Regions from separate parts of the Actinoplanes digitatis genome, predicted to be linked through region 2. Evidence: riboswitches for the same ligand, from Rfam matches in the RefSeq annotation. Region 2 holds a riboswitch; the other holds the start of a gene.
What was found. A riboswitch is a leader RNA that binds a small molecule or an ion and turns the genes downstream of it on or off. The one in region 2 is predicted to bind cyclic di-AMP.

Region 1 (5,584 bases), 1.5 Mb from region 2:
GGAGGACGTCACGCTGGCGGCCTCGGCCCCGGTGCTCTGGCTCCAGGCGATCGGCTGGACCGCGCTGGTCGGACTCGGCGGTTATGTCTACTTCTGGCGCGGAGAGAAGGGTTACGGCCGTGGCTGACAACTCCAGCACCGACCGGCGCGAACCGACGGTCATCGTCGACGACGCACACGTGGTCTACCGGGTGCACCAGGCCGCCACGGCCGGCACCGGCAGCCCGCTGGCGAGCTTCAAGCGGCTCGTCACCGGCACCAAGCCGGCCACGCTGCGCGAGGTGCACGCGATCAAGGGCGTCAGCTTCGTCGCGTACAAGGGCGAGGCCGTCGGCCTGATCGGCACCAACGGCTCCGGCAAGTCAACCCTGCTGCGCGCGATCGCCGGGCTGCTCCCGGTCGAGCGGGGCGCGATCTACGCGGCCGGCCAGCCGTCGCTGCTCGGCGTCAACGCGGCCCTGATGAACGACCTGCCGGGCGAGCGCAACGTCGTGCTCGGCTGCCTGGCGATGGGCATGTCACCGGCCGACGTGAAGTCCCAGGTGAAGGACATCATCGAGTTCTCCGGGATCAACGAGCGCGGCGACTTCAGCTCGCTGCCGATGCGCACCTACTCCTCCGGCATGTCGGCGCGGCTGCGGTTCTCGATCGCGGCGGCGAAGAAGCACGACGTGCTGCTCATCGACGAGGCGCTGGCCACCGGTGACGCGAAGTTCCGCCGGCGCAGCGAGCAGCGGGTCCGCGACCTGCGGGCCGAGGCCGGCACGGTCTTCCTGGTCAGCCACAGCGAGCAGTCGATCCGGGACACCTGCGAGCGCAGCATCTGGCTCGAGTCGGGGCTGATCCGGGCGGACGGCCCGACCGAGGACGTGCTGAAGGAGTACGAGGCCTACGTCAAGCGGTAGGCCCCGCACCCTGTCAGCTAGCGCATCGAGAGATGCACGTGGTTCGTGTGATCACTCGAGGGGTCGCCGTTACCCCTCGAGTACGCCTTCCAGCCGCTGCTGGGCAGCCAGATCCGCTTGAACCAGATCACGTAGAGCACGCCCAGCGCGCTGGCGTTGTTGATGAAGTAGTTCGCCAGCCGGTTGCCGTACGTCCTGCTGCTGCCCGAGGCGACGCCTCCGAAGCCGTTCTTGTCGGCGGCGAAGTCGCAGGCCCGGCCCTTCGGATGCTCACCGCTGTTCTGCGTGCGGAAGCACGCGACGAAGTGGGTGAAGCCGTCCTTCTGCGCCTCCTTCATCGCGTGCAGGGTGCGCGCCGTGATGCAGCCGGACGTGGTCGGGTCGTTGACGCTGCATGACTGGTTCGGCAGCGACCCGTCGGAGTTACGCGGCGCGGCCGCGGCCCGCAGGCTGCTGCCGCCGTCGCTGCTGCCACCGCTGCTGGAGTCGGCGCCGCTCGACGACTCCTCCTCGACGCCGTTCGCCGCGTTGGCCGCCTTGAGGGCGCCCTCCGCCTGTGCCTTGCGCTTGGCCATGATCTCGACCTGGCGCTGCTGATCGCGGATCTCGGCGTCGATCTCGGCCTTCGCCCGCTCCTGCCGGCTCCGGGAGTCCTTGAGATCACGCACCGCGCGGTCCTGCTTGACGGCGACCGTCTCGAGGATCTCCGCGCGGTCCAGCATGCTGCCGGTCGAGTCGGCGTTGAGCAGGGCGGTCATCGGCCCGAGGCGCCCGACGCGATACGACTGCTGGACTATGTCGTCCAGCGCCGCCTGCCGGGGGCCGAGCTCGGCGTCGATCTCCTTGAGCTTGGCGATCAACTGCTGCTGGCGCGTCTTGGAGCGGGCCAGGGCCTCCTTGGCCTCGACGAAGCCCTTGGACGCCGCCTCGAGCTGCTGCACCAGTGACTTGGAGCCACCCTCGCCGTCGTCGCCGGAGTCGCCGGGCGCGGCGAGCGGGCGGGGTGCGGCGGAGGCTGGGGACGGGGCGGTCAGCGCCAGCCCCGAGGTGGCGACGAGCGCGGCCAGGACGGCCGCTAATCGTCGGCGGGCAGGTTTGAGCCTCAAGTGCTTTCCTTCCGTCGGCCGCCGACCGGGTTAGCTGACGGGTTCGGGACGGAAGCGATCCCTACAGGTCCGTGCCTGCGGCTCGGACCCGATTCACCCCATTACTCGGTTGGTTCCCCGGCTCGCCATGCGGCGATTAGGCGACGGTCTCCGCGGAGACCGTGACGAACACTACCCATCGATGCTAGGAATCGACAGGTGTCGTACTTAGGGCAACAATGCCGCCACTCGGCGTAATTTCGGCGCGATAAGAATGCAGTGACTCACACCGATGGCCCGCCCGGCGTTAACCACCTGGGCCATTCCATCGAAATGTAACGGAAAGTCGTTGCGGGGTAACGCTTTTACGGCCGTCGTGGAGACTGGCAGACGGCCCGTTGTCGGGTAAGCTGGCCGCCGGTTACTGCCAAGGAAGGCACCGCCCCCAAGGTGCCGGCAGTCCACCGCCTAATCGCCGCGAGGCGAGCCGGGGAACCACACGTAGTAGTGGGGTGAATCCACTTAACAGTGGTAGGGATTGCTTCCGTCCCGAACCCGTCAGCTAACCCGGTCGGCGGCCACGCGGAAGGATTCTGAATGACGGCAAGACCCCGCCGGTGGCTGGTCCTCGCCCTGGCACCGCTCGTCGCGGTCACGATGCTGCTCGTGCCCGCCGGCCCGGCAAACGCCGACCCGGACGACAAGAAGACGTCGACCGCCGACGACGGCGAAGACGACCCGCTCCTCAACGAAGTGCTCGACTCCACCGGACGACGCTTCGTCGCGGCGAAGTCGGCGGTCGCGAAGTCGACGAAGACGCAGCTCGGCCTGGCCCTCAAGGTCAAGGACGCCGAGGCCCGCCGGGACGCCATGCTTCCCGAGGTCGGCGCCGTCGCGGCACAGCAGTACCGCACCGGCGGCATCTCCACCATGGGCTTCCTGCTGAACACGGACGGCCCGGAAGGCTTCCTCAAGAAGGCGGTCTCCCTCGAGGAGATCAGCGCCCTCAACGACGGCAAGCTGCACGCGCTGTACCAGGCGATCGACGACGTCAACACCGCCAAGGCCCGCCTCGACCAGGAGGTCAAGGCACAGCAGCAGAACCTCGCCGCGATGAAGAAGCAGAAGCAGTCGGCGGAGAAGGCCCTGGCGAAGGTCGGCGGCAACATCGTGACCGGCGGTTTCGTGCTCGTCAATTCGCCGGTGGCCGCCGCGGCTCCGCGTAACTCCGACGGCGAGTTCAGTCCCGAGTCGTGCAGCGTTAACGACCCCACGACCAGCGGCTGCATCACCCCGCGGACCTTCCACATGTACAAGGAAGTGAAGAAGGCGAACTTCAAGCGGTTCGTCGGCTGCCACCGCAACGGGGGCCCGTTCGAGCATCCGAAGGGCCGGGCCTGCGACTGGTCGCTGCAGAAGAGCGGCTTCTCGCCCTGGCACAACCAGGACACCCGGGAGTACGGCAACAACCTGATGGCGTTCCTGGTGCGCAACGCCGACAGGCTGGGCATTCTCTACGTCATCTGGAACAAGCAGATCTGGTTCCCGGCGACTGGCTGGAAGTCATACTCCGGACCGAGCGACCACACGGACCACGTGCACGTGTCGATGCTCTGATCCCCGCGCCAAAAGAAAGCCCCCGTCCTGGCGGACGGGGGCTTTCTTGTCTGCCGAGGTCGGCGGTCAGCTGCCGGTGGCCCGCCGGACCGGGGCACGACCGAACGGCTGGTTCGGCTGCGGTCCGGTCGGCGGCGCCGGCGGGATGGCCAGCACGACCGGCTTCACCTGGGTGATCGTGACCTCCTTGCCGTGGTGCAGGAGGTCCAGCCGGGCCGAGCCGCCGCCGTTGCGCAGCGAGTAGGTGACCTCGTCGGCCGTCACCTCCACCCGCAGCCGCAGACCGCGCCAGAGCAGCGAGAACTCCAGCGCGTTGATCCGGCTCGGCAGGCGCGGCGCGAACGACAGCTGCCCGCCCGAGTCCCGCATGCCGCCCAGTCCCGCCACCAGTGCGATCCAGGAGCCGGCGAGCGACGCCACGTGCACGCCGTCGCGGGCGTTCTGGTGCAGGTCGTGCAGGTCCATCAGGGCGGCCTCGCCCAGGTAGTCATGGGCCAGCTCGAGGTGACCGACCTCCGCGGCCATGACGGCCTGGATACACGCCGACAGCGACGAGTCCCGCACGGTACGCGAGTCGTAGTACGCGAAGTTGCGGGCCTTCTCCTCCGGCGTGAAGGCGTCGCCGCGCACGTACATCGCCATGACCAGGTCGGCCTGCTTGACCACCTGCTTGCGGTACAGGTCGAAGTACGGGTAGTTCAGCAGCAGCGGGTACGCCTCCGGCGGGGTGTTCTCGAAGTCCCACTCCTGAAGCCGGGTGAAGCCCTCCGACTGCTGATGCACCCCGAGCTCCCGGTCGTACGGGATGTGCACGGACGCCGCCGCGTCCCGCCACGACGCCGACTCCTCGCCGTCCACGCCCAGCCTGCGGGCGAGGTCGGGATGCCGCTTCACCGCGTCCGCCGCGGCGAACAGGTTCTGCTGCGCCATCAGGTTGGTGTAGATGTTGTCGTTGACCACGGCCGTGTACTCGTCCGGGCCGGTGACGCCGTCGATGTGGAAGCGGCCGTGCCGGTCGTGGTGGCCCAGCGAACGCCACAGCCGGGCGGTCTCGACCAGCAGCTCGAGGCCGACCTCGCGCTCGAAGTCGAAGTCACCGGTCGCCGAGACGTAGCGGCGCACGGCGTCGGCGATGTCGGCGCCGATGTGGAAGCCGGCCGTGCCGGCCGGCCAGTAGGCCGAGCACTCCTGCCCGCGGATGGTGCGCCACGGGAAGGCCGCGCCTTGCAGGCCGAGGGTCTGCGCGCGCTCCCGGGCCAGATCCAGCGTCGAGTGCCGCCAGCGCAGCACGTCCGCGGCCGCGGACGGCTGGGTGTAGGTCAGGGCCGGCAGCACGAACGTCTCGGCGTCCCAGAACGTGTGGCCGTCGTAGCCCGGGCCGGTGAGGCCCTTGGAGCCGATCGGCCGCTGCTCGGCGCGGGCGCCGGATTGCAGCATGTGGAAGAGGCCGAAGCGCACCGCCTGCTGCACCTCCGGGTCACCCTCGACCTTGACGTCGGAGTGGTCCCAGAACGCGTCGAGGTAGTCGCGCTGCGCCTCGACCAGGCCCTCCCAGCCGTCCAGCCGGGCGCTGGCCAGCGCGGCGCCGACCTGGTCGCGCACCGCGGGCAGCGAACGGTTGCTGGACCAGCCGTACGCGGCCAGCTTGACGACGCGCAGCTTCTGCCCCGGCTCGAGCTTGCAGGCCACCGTGGTACGCAGCCAGTCCGGGTGCCCCTCGGTGGTGACGGCGTGCTTGCCCGGCGCCTCGACGAGGTGCTCCATCGCCGCGGCCATCCGCAGGTCGCTGGCCTTGGTCCGGTGCACGAGCAGGCCGCCGGTGCGCTGCTCCAGCAGCTCCTCGGCCTGGAGCGGGTGGTCCAGCACCGCGGCGACGCGGGGGTCCTTGCTGGTCGGCGGGAGCTGCTCGTTCGCCACCAGCTCGGACTGGAGGATCAGCCGGGCGGGTGAGTCGACCGCCTCGACCTCGTAGAGGAA
Region 2 (5,584 bases):
TTCTCGAAGCCGGTCAGCGGGGGCAGGCCCAGCCGCGGGTCGATGTCGCCGCGAACCTCACCGACCGCGCGGGTCTCGCCCCGGTCGGAGGTGAGGTCGAGCAGGTCCAGTCCGGCGCATTTGGTGCCCTTCGCGTAGAACGAGCCGCCGAAGAGCTGGTAACCCGCGCAGACGGCCAGCACGGCCGCGCCCTGGTGCACGGCCCGGTGTAGGCCGCCGTCGGCGATCAGCCGCTGCGCCGCGAGCGCCTGCGGCCCGTCCTCGCCGCCGCCGATCAGGTAGATGTCGGCGGTGGTGGGCAGCGCCTGGTCGGAGCGGACCTCGTAGGTCTCCACCGGGATGCCGCGCAGGGCCGCCCGGCGGCGCAGGATCAGCATGTTGCCCCGGTCGCCGTACGTCGACAGCAGGTCGGGGTAGATCCAGACGATCCGCAGCGTGCTCTCAGTTGACACGGTCCAACTCCGCTCGGATGTCCTGGAACGCGGTGTAGTTCGCGATCACCTCGAGGCGGCCCGGCGGGCTCGCCCGTACCGCCTCGTCGAAGGTATGCACGTGCCGGAAGGCCACATCGTTCACTTCCAGCCGAACGGCGAGGTCGTAGGCGCGGTCGCCGGTGATCAGGACCTGCCGCCCGCGCAGGGGGGAGAAGTCGACGTCGTAGAGCCACGACGTGTCGAAGCCGTCGGGGTCGCGGGCGTTGATGGAGAGCAGCGTCGGCGCCACCTCGGCCATGTCGAAGGCCTCCAGCCAGCTTGCCGGGTTCTTCGCCAGCAGCAGCCGGATGTTGCGCCCGTCGCGGTCGACCTGCGCGTAGCGGCCGGCCACCGAGGCCACGCCGGCGAGCCGTGGTGCGGCCTCGATCGGCCGGATGCCGAACTCGGCGGCGACGGCCAGCGCGGTGGCCGCGTTGCCGAGGTTGACCTGGCCCGGCAGCTGGAGCTTGATCAGGTGCCAGTCGCCGTTCGGATCGACGACGCCGTCGTCCTCCACGGTCCACTGCGCCCGCGGGCGGCGCAGCGGGCAGCCGCTGCACCACCAGTCGCCGTCGGCGCGCTCGATGGGCGAGCCGCACTCGGGGCAGACGAACGAGTCGTCGTGCCAGCGCTGCCCGGCGCTGAACCAGACGACCTGCTGGGTGTCGATCGCGGCCCAGACGACCATCGGGTCGTCGGCGTTGGCGACCACGTGCACGTCGGGGTGGGCCGCAAGGGCCGTGCGCCACATCTGCGCCATCATCGCCACCTCCTTCGCCCGGTCGAGCTGGTCGCGGGACAGGTTCAGCAAGGCGACCACACGCGGGGTGGTCTCGTCGATCACCCGGGCGAGGTAGTGCTCGTCGACCTCGAGCACCGCGAACGGGGTTGCGCCGGCCTTGGCCAGGGCCGAGGTGTGCCCGGTCGGCATGTTGGCGCCGAACGAGTTGGTGGCGACCGGGCCGAGCACGCCGACCGCGGCCGCGGCGAACCGGGTCGTGGTCGTCTTGCCGTTGGTGCCCGACACCAGCGCGATCGCGCGGCCCGAGGCGAGGTTCCTGAGCAGGTCAGGATCGATCTTGAGGCCGATCCACCCGCCGATCACCGAGCCGTCACCGCGTCCCGCGGCGCGTGAGAGCGCCGCAGCGGTTCGCGACACCGAAGTCGCGACCTTGGCCCGTAGGGGCAATTTCCCGTCCGTCACGGCTGCGAGGGTACCGGAAACGGACACTACGTCGAGTGGCCCCGGGGTCCGTGGCCTGCGGTGGGCCGGGGTCGGCCGAACGGATGATCTCCACCCCGCCGCTCGGTGCCGCGTTTAGGCCGGTGGGGGCGTTTAGGCCGACATTCTCCCGATCTTGCGAAAGTCCATGATCCACCGAGGTGCGGCTTTTTATGTGTCGTGTTTCACCCGTTACTTTCGGCGCAGGGTAAGTGATCCACTACGTCTCGTGACGGCATTTGTCACGGCCCGGTTACAAACCGGACAGAGTCCGATGTGCCAAATACTCTGAGTGACCAACTGGGGTCCGACGGTCCCGGCGGAAATCAGGTAGCAAGGTTGGGCCGGTGAGCATTCGCTCGCCGTTCGTGTCGCGTCGGACCACGCCGAGCCCTGCCCCGGTCCGGGCGGCATGACCGTTGAGGTAGCTACACCAACAAAAGGCAGTTGGGGGCAGGGACGGGGGACCCAGATCCGGTCCACCGGCGGTCACGTCGCTTCGGCGGCGCGTACCGCCCGGACCTTGGGGTGAAGTCGCCAGCGGCGACCGGGCAACCTTCCCGCCCGAACCCGACAGCTAACCTCGCAGGCGTGCCGGAGGGAATTCTCTACCGTGCACGAACGCAGTTCGAGCCGGAACCGCCGCATGGCCGGAACCGGCACCATCGCACTGTCCCTGGGTCTCTGCCTCTGTGCCGGCCAGCTGGTCGCCACACCGGCGGCGTCCGCCGCTCCCGTCGTCGAGGCGGCGGCCGCGGCATCGGCGATCAAGCCGAAGATCTCGAACTCCGCGGCCCGCTCCATCGCGTGGGGCAAGACGGTCAAGGTGACCGCCAAGGTGATCGACCCGAAGACCGGCGACGTGGTCACCAAGGGCTCGGTCCGCCTGCAAGCCAAGCGGAACGGCAAGTGGCGCACCTGGGTGACCCGCAAGCTGTCCGCCAAGGGGACGGTGACCCTGTCCGCCGAGCCGCACATCACCGGCTACTTCCGGACGCAGTACACCGGTGCCAGCGGCATCAACTCGGTGACCAGCCCGGGCATCAAGGTCACCGTGCGCAGCAGCGGCGCGAAGATCCTCGCCGAGGCGAAGCGGCACAAGGGCGCGCTCTACAAGTTCGGCGCCGCGGGCCCCAAGCGCTTCGACTGCTCCGGCTACACCCAGTACGTCTTCCGCAAGACGACGGGCAAGAAGCTCCCGCACAAGGCGAACGCGCAGCAGAAGCACGGCAAGAAGATCAGCAAGAGCAACAAGCGGATCGGCGACCTCATCGTGGTCCGGTCCGGCTCGTACGGCACGCACGCCGGCATCTACGCGGGCGGCGGCTACATGTGGGACTCGCCGCACTCGGGCGCCCGGGTGGGCAAGCACAAGATCTGGAGCAAGAACTACGTCGTCCGGCGCCTCGTCGCCGCGTGACACTAGTAAGAACAGTGCGGCACCGGTAAGAAGCAGTAGGACAGTTCAGTGGGGCGCGACCCGGTTCGGGTCGCGCCCCACTGTCGTGCGCGGCCTCCACTTTGCTCCCCACCCGAGCGTCGAAGGGCGGCTGCCCCTTCCCGAAAGCCCGATTTCGGGGGACTTTCGTGCCCGCGTGGGCGGCATGTCGGAAAGTGGACCATGGCAAGGAGGCCTAACCCCTCCACTTCGCCGCCACCGGCTCTGACGTGCGCATTCATCTGCGAATCTGACTCGCAGGCCGCGTCATTCTGGTTGCGGGTGGAGGGAAGTGGAGTAGAGTGGAGCGCAGTGGCAGGGCCTGAGGAGCTGACTCCGAAGGGGTTGCCGGCCCAGACGACAGGCGGTCCGCGAAACCGCCCAGGGGCAGGGGGTTGGGCCGATGTTTCTCGGCACGCACACCCCGCGCCTCGACGACAAGGGACGGTTGATCCTTCCGGCGAGGTTCCGCGACGAGCTGGCGGGAGGTGTCGTGATCACCAAGGGGCAGGAGCGTTGCCTTTACGTCTTCCCGATGCCTGAGTTCCAGCGCATCGCGGGCCAGCTGCGTGAGGCACCGGTCACCAACAAGGCGGCCCGGGCCTACAGCCGGGTGTTCTTCGCCAGTGCGCACGACGAGATCCCCGACAAGCAGGGCCGGGTCACCATCCCGGCACACCTGCGGGGTTATGCGGCGCTCGACCGCGAGTTGGTCGTGATCGGCGCGAGCACCCGGGTGGAGATCTGGGACAAGCAGTCCTGGGAGCAGTACCTCTCGGCGAGCGAGGACGAGTTCGCCGACATCGAGGAGGGGGTGCTGCCCGGCGGACTGTGAGGCGTGGCACCTGTGGGCCGCCGACACGGTCCGGACGTCGCCTCGGCCGTACTGCGAGATCTCCAGCCGCTCCCGCTCCTGGCGCCTCTTCCCCGGCGCCAGGCGTGTGTCCGGTCGGGCGCGCCCGAAGGCAACGGGCACGAGCGGATGGGGATCTGGCGGTACGGACGGACGACCGGGCACGTAGGCGCCGAACGCCCCGGTAGGGGCGGCCGGTATCGGGTAAGGCCGGGTGAGCGCGGAAAGAGCGGGCAATGGGGGTCGTCATGGGGGAGCTTCGCGGCACGCACGTGCCGGTGCTGCTCGAGCGCTGCCTCGAGCTGCTCGCCCCGGCCCTCGCTCTGCCGGGCGCCGTGCACGTCGACTTCACGCTGGGCCTGGGCGGGCACGCCGAGGCCGTGCTGGAGCGGCACCCGGACGTGGTCCTCATCGGACTCGACCGGGACACCGAGGCGCTCGCGCACTCCCGGCACCGGCTGGCCCGCTTCGGCGACCGGGTGCACTTCGTGCACGCGGTCTACGACGAGCTGCCGGAGGTGCTCGCGGGGCTCGGCCGGCCGGCGTTCCACAGTGGGCTGTTCGATCTCGGCGTCTCCTCGCTGCAACTCGACGAGCCGGACCGGGGCTTCGCCTACTCGCGGGACGCGCCGCTGGACATGCGGATGGACCAGTCGCGGGGCATCACCGCGGAGGAGGTCGTCAACGGCTACGAGCCGGGCGAGCTCGTCCGCATCCTGCGGGTCTACGGCGAGGAGAAGTTCGCGCCCCGGGTCGTCTCGGCGATTGTCCGGGAGCGGGCGAAGGCGCGCATCGTCTCCTCGGCGCACCTGGCGGAGCTGGTCAAGGACGCCATCCCGGCCGCCGGGCGGCGTACGGGTGGGAATCCCGCGAAAAGAACGTTTCAGGCGTTACGCATCGAGGTAAATGCGGAGCTCGCGGCGGTGGAGGCCGCCGTGCCGGCCGCGCTGGACCTGCTGGCCCCGAAGGGGCGGCTTGTCGTGATGTCGTACCAATCGCTGGAGGACCGGATCGTCAAGCGCGCCTTCGCCGAGAGGGCACGCAGCACGGGGCCGATCGAGCTGCCGGTCGAACTGCCCGGCACGGGTCCTTCGGTGCGGCTGCTGACCCGCGGGTCGGAGCCGCCGAGCGAGCAGGAAGTGGCGGAGAACCCGCGGGCGGCCTCGGTGAAGCTGCGCGCGGTGGAACGGATCGACAAGCACGACCAGGCATCGGGTGCCGCCCGCGAACGGCCCCGGATGTCTGCGCACGGGGGACAAGGGCGGAAACGCCCGGGGGCACGCCAGGAGGGGGAGGGGCATTGAGCGAGCGCAGGACTGCGCCGCGGTCGGGGGGCCGGACCGCGGAGCAGATTGGCAAGGACCGGCGCAAGCCGGCCGCCGCGACGACGGGCACCACCAAGGGCGGTGGCGGCCGGGGGGCGCGTCAGCACCCGACGGTCGGCGCCACACAGGGCAGCGCCGCGCTGAAGCTGGCGGCCGAGCAGCAGAGCGGCAACGTCGAGGCGCCCCGGCTGCGGGTCGCGCCGCCGGCGCCGATCAACGCGCCCCGGGCGCCGTTCATCGCGCTCGTGGTCGCGGTCGTCGTGGCCGGTGTGA

Region 1: it holds a riboswitch for cyclic di-AMP, as region 2 does, so the genes downstream of both, BJ971_RS37030 (coiled-coil domain-containing protein) here and BJ971_RS30030 (C40 family peptidase) in region 2, are expected to answer to the same signal.

Annotation. Positions count from the first base shown of each region.
Region 1 is NZ_JACHNH010000001.1:8,359,284-8,364,867, forward strand. Features, by position in the region: gene BJ971_RS37020 (ABC transporter permease) at 1-127, shown strand, start outside; gene BJ971_RS37025 (ABC transporter ATP-binding protein) at 84-905, shown strand; gene BJ971_RS37030 (coiled-coil domain-containing protein) at 923-2,011, opposite strand; cyclic di-AMP (ydaO/yuaA leader) riboswitch at 2,015-2,164, opposite strand; cyclic di-AMP (ydaO/yuaA leader) riboswitch at 2,446-2,582, shown strand; gene BJ971_RS37035 (coiled-coil domain-containing protein) at 2,588-3,607, shown strand; gene BJ971_RS37040 (glycoside hydrolase family 65 protein) at 3,674-5,584, opposite strand, start outside.
Region 2 is NZ_JACHNH010000001.1:6,875,705-6,881,288, reverse strand. Features, by position in the region: gene BJ971_RS30040 (type 1 glutamine amidotransferase) at 1-452, opposite strand, end outside; gene BJ971_RS30035 (Mur ligase family protein) at 442-1,662, opposite strand; cyclic di-AMP (ydaO/yuaA leader) riboswitch at 2,117-2,302, shown strand; gene BJ971_RS30030 (C40 family peptidase) at 2,342-3,115, shown strand; gene mraZ (division/cell wall cluster transcriptional repressor MraZ) at 3,537-3,968, shown strand; gene rsmH (16S rRNA (cytosine(1402)-N(4))-methyltransferase RsmH) at 4,223-5,290, shown strand; gene ftsL (cell division protein FtsL) at 5,287-5,584, shown strand, end outside.